One region of the Mesorhizobium sp. CA12 genome, then DNA from elsewhere that is predicted to be linked to it. Evidence: predicted binding sites of a transcription regulator. Region 1 holds the regulator's gene; the other holds the start of a gene.
The links. The regulator PhoB, encoded in region 1, activates phosphate uptake and scavenging genes when phosphate is short. The targets are predictions, from matches to a motif close to TGTCATNNANCTGTCAT.
Positions count from the first base shown of each region.

Region 2: LB520_RS18125 (acid phosphatase) is a predicted target of PhoB. The motif match lies at 2,461-2,477, and genes of this name have one in related genera.

Region 1 is NZ_JAIUHT010000003.1:173,179-177,388, forward strand. Features, by position in the region: gene LB520_RS07310 (ROK family protein) at 171-1,412, shown strand; gene phoB (phosphate regulon transcriptional regulator PhoB) at 1,745-2,434, opposite strand; gene phoU (phosphate signaling complex protein PhoU) at 2,451-3,158, opposite strand; gene pstB (phosphate ABC transporter ATP-binding protein PstB) at 3,179-3,982, opposite strand; gene pstA (phosphate ABC transporter permease PstA) at 3,979-4,210, opposite strand, start outside.
Region 2 is NZ_JAIUHT010000010.1:138,069-142,278, forward strand. Features, by position in the region: gene LB520_RS18105 (NmrA family NAD(P)-binding protein) at 1-99, shown strand, start outside; gene LB520_RS18110 (dihydrofolate reductase family protein) at 115-702, shown strand; gene LB520_RS18115 (hypothetical protein) at 757-1,008, opposite strand; gene LB520_RS18120 (cytochrome-c peroxidase) at 1,147-2,400, opposite strand; gene LB520_RS18125 (acid phosphatase) at 2,620-4,152, shown strand.

The DNA of each region.
Region 1 (4,210 bases):
CAGCGCTGTCAACCGAGATTCTGATGGGTTTTGATGGGCTCAGGCATTTTTTTCGGTATCCGCAATAAATAATGACATGGCCCCTGGCTTCTGCCACAATCCCTAGCGTGTCAGCGACAGGCCATGGCATTATCACAAGGCCGCGATGACTGGGGAGGACGTGCGAAACGATGTCGGTCGGAATCCGCCATGACGATTTGCGCCGGCGCAACCGCGCCATGGTGATTTCGGCGGTACGCCGCGCCGGTCAGCCATCACGGACCGAAATTGCCGCCACCACCGGGCTCAGCCACTCGACCATTTCGGCGATCTCCGCCGACCTGATCCAGGAGGGCATTCTCACCGAAAGCAAGGCCAGCGAGCCGACGGCGTTGAAGCGCGGCCGGCCGCAGATCGGCCTGGCGCTGAACCCTGAAGCCGCCGCGGTGCTGACCGTGGTGTTGTCTCTGAACTTCCTGTCGGTCGCCGTGATCGACTATGCCGGCCAGGTTGTCGCCGAGGAGCAGCAACGCCTGGACACGCTTGTCATGCCCCGCGACGAGCTGATCGGCGAATGCGTGGCGATCGTGCGGCGCCGGCTGCAGGATCCCGACCTCGACATTGGCAGCGTCGCCCGCATCGCCATGGGCATTCAGGGCATCACCGATTCTAATGCACGCGCCATGCTCTGGTCGCCGATAACGCCGCTGACCGACATTCCTTTCGCCGACATTCTCGAGAAGGAGTTCGGCATCTCCGCCACCATGGAGAACGACTGCAACATGATGGCGGTGGCGCTGCAATGGCGCGACCCGGAGCGCTATCGTGACGACTTCATCGCCATCCTGTTGTCGCACGGCATCGGCATGGGTCTCGTGCTCAAGGGTGCGCTGTTCACCGGCACGCATTCCTCCGGCGGCGAGTTCGGCCACATGATTCACCGCCCGGGCGGGGCGCTTTGCCGCTGCGGCCGCCGCGGCTGCGTCGAGGCCTATGCCGGCAACTATGCGATCTGGCGCAGCGCCATGAAAATGAGCGAGGACGCCGAGCCGGTCGACGTCGGCGACGCCGACATGCGGGCCCTTGCCGCGAAGGCGCGCGAGAGGGACGGCCCCGAACGGGAGGCTTACCGCCGGGCCGGCGAAGCGCTTGGTTTCGGTCTCGGCAGCCTGTTCGCCCTCATCGACCCGGCGCCTGTAGCCATGGTCGGCGTCAGCGCGGCCGCCTTCGACCTGATCGAGCCGGCGCTGCGCGAGGCGATCGCCCAGACGGCCGGCGGCCAGCACTCCGAATCGATCTCCTTCGACACCGAGCCGAACGAGTTGCCGCTGATCCGCGAAGGCTGCGCCATGCGCGCGTTGACCTTCGTCGACCAGGAGATTTTCGCGCCGGGAGGCCAGGCAAGAGTGGGGACGGGAAAGAACGTGGCCTGAGGCAGCCTTGAAGAGGTCCGGGACAGCAGCAGACGCTTGAATTAGCGAAGGGAAGGCCCCGCAGCTTCGTCATTCCAGGGCGGAGCAGGAGCGAAGCTCCGTCGCGGAGACCCTGGAATCCATGCCGCTATCTCACGCGTCGAGCGCAGCGGCACAGAATTCTGGACTGTCGCAACGCATCGACATCACGGAATGGATCCTCGGGTCTGCGCTGCGTCGCTGCGCTCCTTGCTCCGCCCGTGGATGACGAAGCACAAGCGTCTCGGCTAACCGCCAATGCACGCGATCCGATGCTGGAGACACAGAACCCGTCAGCGTCTCAGCCCCTATCCCTAATCTTCCCTGATCGCGTAACCCGCCCCGCGGATGGTGCGGATGACGTCCGGCATGCGGCCATTGTTGACCGCTTTGCGCAGACGGCCGACATGGACGTCGACGGTGCGTTCGTCGATATAGATCGTCTCGCCCCAGACATTGTCGAGCAGCTGGCTGCGCGAGAACACCCGGCCGGGATGACGCATCATGAATTCCAGCAGCCGGAACTCGGTCGGGCCGAGCCTGATCTCGCTCTTCTTGCGGTAGACGCGGTGCGACTCGCGGTCGAGCACGATGTCGCCGACCTTGAGCACGCTGGACAGCACCTCCGGCTTGGCGCGGCGCAGCAGCGCCTTGACGCGCGCCATGAACTCCGGCGTCGAGAACGGCTTGACCAGATAGTCGTCGGCGCCGGTCGAGAGGCCGCGCACGCGGTCGCTTTCTTCGCCCCGCGCGGTCAGCATGATGATCGGCAGCCGCTCGGTCTCGGGCCGCATCCTGAGGCGCCGGCAGAGCTCGATGCCGGAAACCGCCGGCACCATCCAGTCGAGCACGAGCAGGTCGGGAACGTTTTCCTGAAGGCGGATTTCGGCCTCGTCGCCGCGGGTCACCACTTCGACCTGGTAACCCTCGGATTCGAGATTGTAGCGGAGCAGCACCCCAAGCGGCTCCTCGTCCTCCACCACCATGATGCGTGGCGCGATCATTGGCAGGTACCCTTCGTCAGGCCGCCGGCGCCGACATTGTCGTCTCGTCCTGCTTGGGACGATTCGCGGGCAATTGCGTGCCGGTCAGCACATAATAGGCGTTCTCGGCGATGTTGGTCACATGGTCGCCGATCCGCTCGAGATTCTTGGCGCAGAACAGAAGATGCGTGCAGGCGGTGATGTTGCGCGGGTCTTCCATCATGTAGGTCAGGAGCTCCCGGAAGACGGATGTGTATTTGACGTCGATGCGCTCGTCGTCGTTGCGAAGCTTGGCCAGCGCCGTGGCGTCGCCCACCGTATATTCCTGGATCACGGCCTGGACCTGGATCAGCACCAGCTGCGCCATGGAATCGATCGAATGCGTGAGGTCGCGCGGCGCGGCGCTGACGCCGACCGAGCCGACGCGCTTGGCGATGTTCTTGGCGAGGTCGCCGATGCGTTCGAGGTCGCCCGCCATGCGGATCGAGCCAACCACATTGCGCAGGTCGTCGGCCATCGGCTGGCGCTTGGCGATCAGCGTGATGGCGCGGTCGTCGAGCTCGCGCTGGCGCGCGTCCATGATGGCATCGTCGGAAACGACGCGCTGCGCCATGGCATTGTCGGTCTCAAGCAGAGCCTTGGTCGAAGCGCCGACCATCGAGCTGGCGAGATCGCCCATGTCGTTGATGAGCCGGCTGATCTGCCTCAGATCCTCGTCGAAGGAAGCGACGGTATGTTCGGCCATGATGATGTCCTCGTATGAGCTCAGCCGAAGCGGCCGGTGATGTAGTCCTGCGTGCGCTTTTCGCGGGGCGAGGTGAAGATCTTCTCGGTCCGGTCGAACTCCACCAGCTCGCCCAGATACATGAACGCCGTCTGCCGCGACACGCGCGCCGCCTGCTGCATGTTGTGGGTGACGATGACGATCGTGTAGTCGGCCTGCAGCTCGTCGATCAGTTCCTCGATCTTGGCGGTCGACAGCGGATCGAGCGCCGAGGCCGGCTCGTCGAGCAGGATGACCTCGGGCTTCACAGCAACGGTACGGGCGATGCACAGGCGCTGCTGCTGGCCGCCCGAGAGGCTGAGGCCGCTGGCGTTGAGCTTGTCCTTGACCTCGTTCCAGAGTGCTGCGCGCTTCAGCGCCTGCTCGACGCGGCTGTCCATCTCGGCCTTGCTGATCTTCTCATAGAGCCTGACGCCGAAAGCGATGTTCTCGTAGATCGACATCGGGAACGGCGTCGGCTTCTGAAACACCATGCCGATCTTGGTCCTGAGCAGGTTGAGGTCCTGCGAGCGGTCGAGGATGTTCTTGCCGTCGAGCAGCACCTGGCCCTCGGCGCTCTGCTTCGGATAGAGCTCGTAGATGCGGTTGAGCACGCGCAGCAGCGTCGACTTCCCGCAGCCCGACGGGCCGATGAAGGCGGTCACGCTGCGCTCGGGCAGGGACAGGTTGATGTCCTTCAGCGCCTTCGACTGGCCATAGTAGAAATTGAGGTTCTTGACCTCGATCTTGGCCTTCTCGACGGTCGTGTCGGCTGCGTTCAGGTCGGTGGACAACATCGGTTTCATCTGTCCTCTCTGCGTCCGGTTAGGCTGCGGGCGATGATGCTCAGCCCGAGAACCGTCAGGGTGATTATGAGTGCGCCCGTCCAGGCCAGTTGCTGCCATTCCTCGTAGGGGCTGAGAGCGAACTGGAAGATGGTTACCGGCAGGCTGGCCATCGGCGCATTGAGATTGCTCGACCAGAACTGGTTGTTGAGCGCGGTGAAGAGAAGCGGCGCCGTCTCGCCGGAGATG
Region 2 (4,210 bases), on a different contig from region 1:
TCAGCCGAAAATGCCACCCCGACCAGCTTCGAAGCCTGGGCGCAGGCTTTCGCCCGTTCGCCCGCCGCGGCCCGAGTCGTCACAGGCAGCAATTCCTGACCAGGGAGACCGGACATGAGAAAGCTCATCCTGCAGATGCAGATATCGGTCGACGGTTTTGTCGGCGCCGACGAGGACCGTCGCTGGCAACTCTGGGAGTGGGGCGACGACAGCGCCTGGGACGAGGAGCTTAAACGGGACTTCAACGCCGTTTTCACGACCATCGATACCATCCTGTTGAGCCGCAAGATGGCTGAGGAAGGCTATCTGACCCATTGGGGCAACGCGGCGAGGAAATATCCGAAGGACCGCTTCTTTGCCTTCGCCCAGCGCATCGTCGAGGCCGAAAAGGTGGTGGCGAGCGATAAGCTCGGGACCTCGCGCTGGGAACGAACGCGCGTCGTAAGCGGCGACTTGCCGCGTGAGGTCAACGCGGTGAAGCAAGGCGAGGGCGGCGACATCGCCGTGTTCGGCGGCGCCGGCTTCGCCTCGGCGCTGATCGCCGCCGGCCTTGTCGACGAGTTCCAGCTCTTCATCAATCCGGCCGTTCTGGGCAGCGGCCGCCGCATCTTCGACAAGGGCGGCTTTGGCAGGCTGAGGCTCCTCGGCTCCAGGCCCTATGCCAGCGGCATGGTGGTGAGCCGCTACGCGCCGGCGAGGTGAGAAGGCAATCGATGGGAGATCGCTCTGCCTGAATCAATCTGGCAGCGCGGCTTCCTAACTACCTGTCTGGCCATGCCTTTCCCGGATGGGTAGGCAACCGCCCCCGCTGACCAGCCGCAGCTGCACGCCTGGGGTGATGGACCGCTGCCAAGCGGCGCGGCCGTTGCCCACGGCGGCAAACCAGCGGGCTTCGCACGATGTCAGGCCGATAAGCACCCGGCCGGCATATTCGGCCGGCGCGCCATTGGCCGCATCGAACACCGTCCAGCTGCTGCCAGGCGGCTCCTGCACCGGGACGAACCTCATCGGAGACTCCATCTGTGAAGAGATGGGCAATATAGCAGGCGCGACTTGGCGTTCCTATGACGTGGTTCACATTGGCACACATTTACGGTGGATAGCACCGCTGCGGCTGCAAGCCATCAATCTCCTTGGCTGCTTGCCCTACTGCCCCGCCTGGTCGGCGTCGGTCAGCGTGCCGAGGAAGGCGACGATGTCGTCGATCTCGGCATCGGTCAGCGCCGGCTTGTCGCCGGGCTTTTTGCCGTTGAAAGGCGGGTCTGTGTTGAGGTTTCCCCAGTAAGCCTTTGGCAGATCGTCGAATTTGTCGACCGTTCCGTCCGCCTTCTTCGGATACCAGCGCCCGGGATCCGTATCGCGGCTGGCGTAGAAGGCGACCGCGTCGCGCAGCGTGTGGAAATAGCCGTTGTGGAAGAAGCTTTTCCGCAAGGCAACGTTGCGCAGCGTCGGCGTCTTGAACAGGCCGCAATATTCGACGCGGTCCTTGAGATCGGTGCGCAGCGGACCGCACAGGCCGAGGTCGACATAATCGGGATCGCCATTGGCGGGGATCGCCGGGTTGCGCGGCACGGCAATCGCGATCAGGCCGTAATCGGTGAATTGCGGCGGCTCGCCGTCATTGGCCGGTTCGCTGAGATGACAGCTCGCGCAATTGCCCTTCGCTGCGTCCTCGAACAGCGTGCGGCCGCGCAATTCCTGCGCGGAAAGTTGCGCCTTGCCGGCAAGGAAGGCGTCGTAGCGGCTGGAATAGGGATAGAAATCGGCGCTGCTCTGCTCGAAGGTGCCGAGCGCTTCCACCGCGGCGTCGAAGGCGTCTTGCGGATGGTCGAAGACATCGGCGCCGAAGGCCGCCTTGAAGGCGTCGGCATAAGGCGCGTTGCGCAGGCTGGCGACCACCTGGGCCGCGTCCTTGTTGCCCATCTCGAAGGACGACAGCAGCGGGATCCTTGCCTGGTCCTTGCCGTGGTCGGCGCGGCCGTCCCAGGTCAGGCCCCCGGTCGGGCCATTGTCGACGCTTTCGTCGCCTTCGTCCTCGGAGTCGTAGAAGTGCTCCGTGAAGGCGGGCGCCGCCTGCAGGTAGCGCAGTGACGGCACGGCGCGAACGCCGGGCTGGTCAAGATTGGCTCCGCCCATTTCGACCGGTGCCGCCGAGGCCGGCCCGAAAGCGTGGTCGGGATCATGGCAGGACGAGCAGGCCTGCTTGCCCGAGGCCGAGAGCGACGGATCAAAGAACATCTGTCGCCCCAGCGCCGTCAGCGCCTCGGCGCGGGCGAAGGCTTCCTGCCGCGTCATCGGGCCGGGATGGACACCGGATGGCTCCTCGGTGTTGGCGGGCGTGGTGGAGGCGACTATCGTGGCCGCTGCAATGGTGATCGCGTGATTTTTCCGATGTCCCATCGTCTTCGGCGATATCCCTGATGTCTCCGCCCGGTTTCTTTGGCGGCGTAAGGATCGAGTGCAACGGATTGATGACCGGTCTTCCCGCTCACGAAACCGTGTTCGGCCGGGGCCGAACTGTCACAAAGGTGACAAGGCGTCGAAGTAGCTGGGCATTGATGCAGCTGCGTTCCTGCATTGCCGTCCTCCAGCCATTCGCAAGCCACGAGGCATTTCCCAATGATCCGGTCCTTTCTCTCCCTTTGCCTCGCCTTCACGGCGCTGGCATCGCTCTCTGCCGCTGCCCAAGCGGCGCCTGCCGGTTACGACAAGATCGACACCGTCGTCGTCATCTACGCCGAGAACCGCAGCTTCGATAATCTCTATGGCGGCTTCCCCGGCGCCAACGGCTTGGCCAACGTTTCGCCTGAACAGGCGCGCCAGCTCGACCGCGACGGCAAGCCGCTTTCCGAACTGCCGCCGGCCTGGGGCGGACTGACCGGCAAGGGCGTCACGCCGGCGGTGACGGAGGCGCAGAGCGCGCATCTGCCCAACGCGACATTCGCCATCGACGATCCCAAGGGCTTCAACGAGAATACCGGCGTCATCACCCATGATCTGTGGCATCGTTTCTATCAGGAGCAGATGCAGATCGACGGCGGCCGGAACGACAAGTTCGTTGCCTGGGCCGATTCCGGCGCGCTGGTGATGGGCCATTATGACGGCTCGATCCTGCCGATGTGGGCGATCGCCAAAAAATACGTGCTGGCGGACAATTTCTTCCAGGGCGCCTTCGGCGGCTCCTTCCTCAACCATTTCATGCTGGCCTGCGCCTGCGTGCCTTACTATCCAAATGCCGACACCAGCCCGGTGAAGGCCCAGATTGCCGTCGTCGAGCCGGATGGCGTGACGCTGAAACCGGCCGACAATTCGCCGCCCTCGGCGCTGGGCGGCGTGCCGAAATTCACCAATGACGGCGCCATCACGCCCGACTTCTACGCCGTCAACACCATGCAGCCGCCTTACCAGCCAAGCGCCAACAAGCCGGCCGAGGGTGGCGACAAGGCGCTGGCCGATCCGGCGCAGCCGACCACGCTGCCGCCGCAGCACGAGATCACCATCGGCGATCTGCTGTCGCTCAAGGGCATTTCCTGGGCGTGGTATTCGGGCGCCTGGCAGGCGGCGCTCGACGGCAAGAACGCGACGCCCGTGCCGAACTTCCAGTTCCACCACCAGCCCTTCAACTATTTCGCGGCTTATGCGCCGGGCACGGCCGCGCGGGCCGAGCACCTCAAAGACGGCGGGCTCGGCGGCACTGAGTTCATCAAGGCGATCGATGACGGCAAGCTGCCGGCGGTCTCTTTCTACAAGCCGCAGGGCAACCTCAACGAGCATGCCGGCTATGCCGACGTGACCTCCGGCGACCAGCACCTGGCCGACCTCGTCGCGCATCTGGAGAAGAGCCCGCAATGGGCGCATATGCTGGTGGTCGTCACCTATGACGAGAATGGCGGCTTCTGGGATCATGTCGCGCCGCCCAAGGCCGATCGCTGGGGCCCGGGCAACCGCATCCCGGCCTTCATCATCTCGCCCTATGCGAAGATGGGGATGGTCGATCACACGCAGTACGACACGACCTCGATCCTGCGTTTCATCACCGCCCGCTACGACCTGCCTGTGCTGCCCGGCATCGTCGCCCGCGACAAGGCGCTGCGCAACAACGACCAGCCGCCGATGGGCGATCTGACGGCGGCGCTCGATCTGACGAAGTAGCCTCTCAGAAACCGGGTTTCCTCGCCCCCGCCAGAGCCGGGGGAGAGGTGTCCGCAAA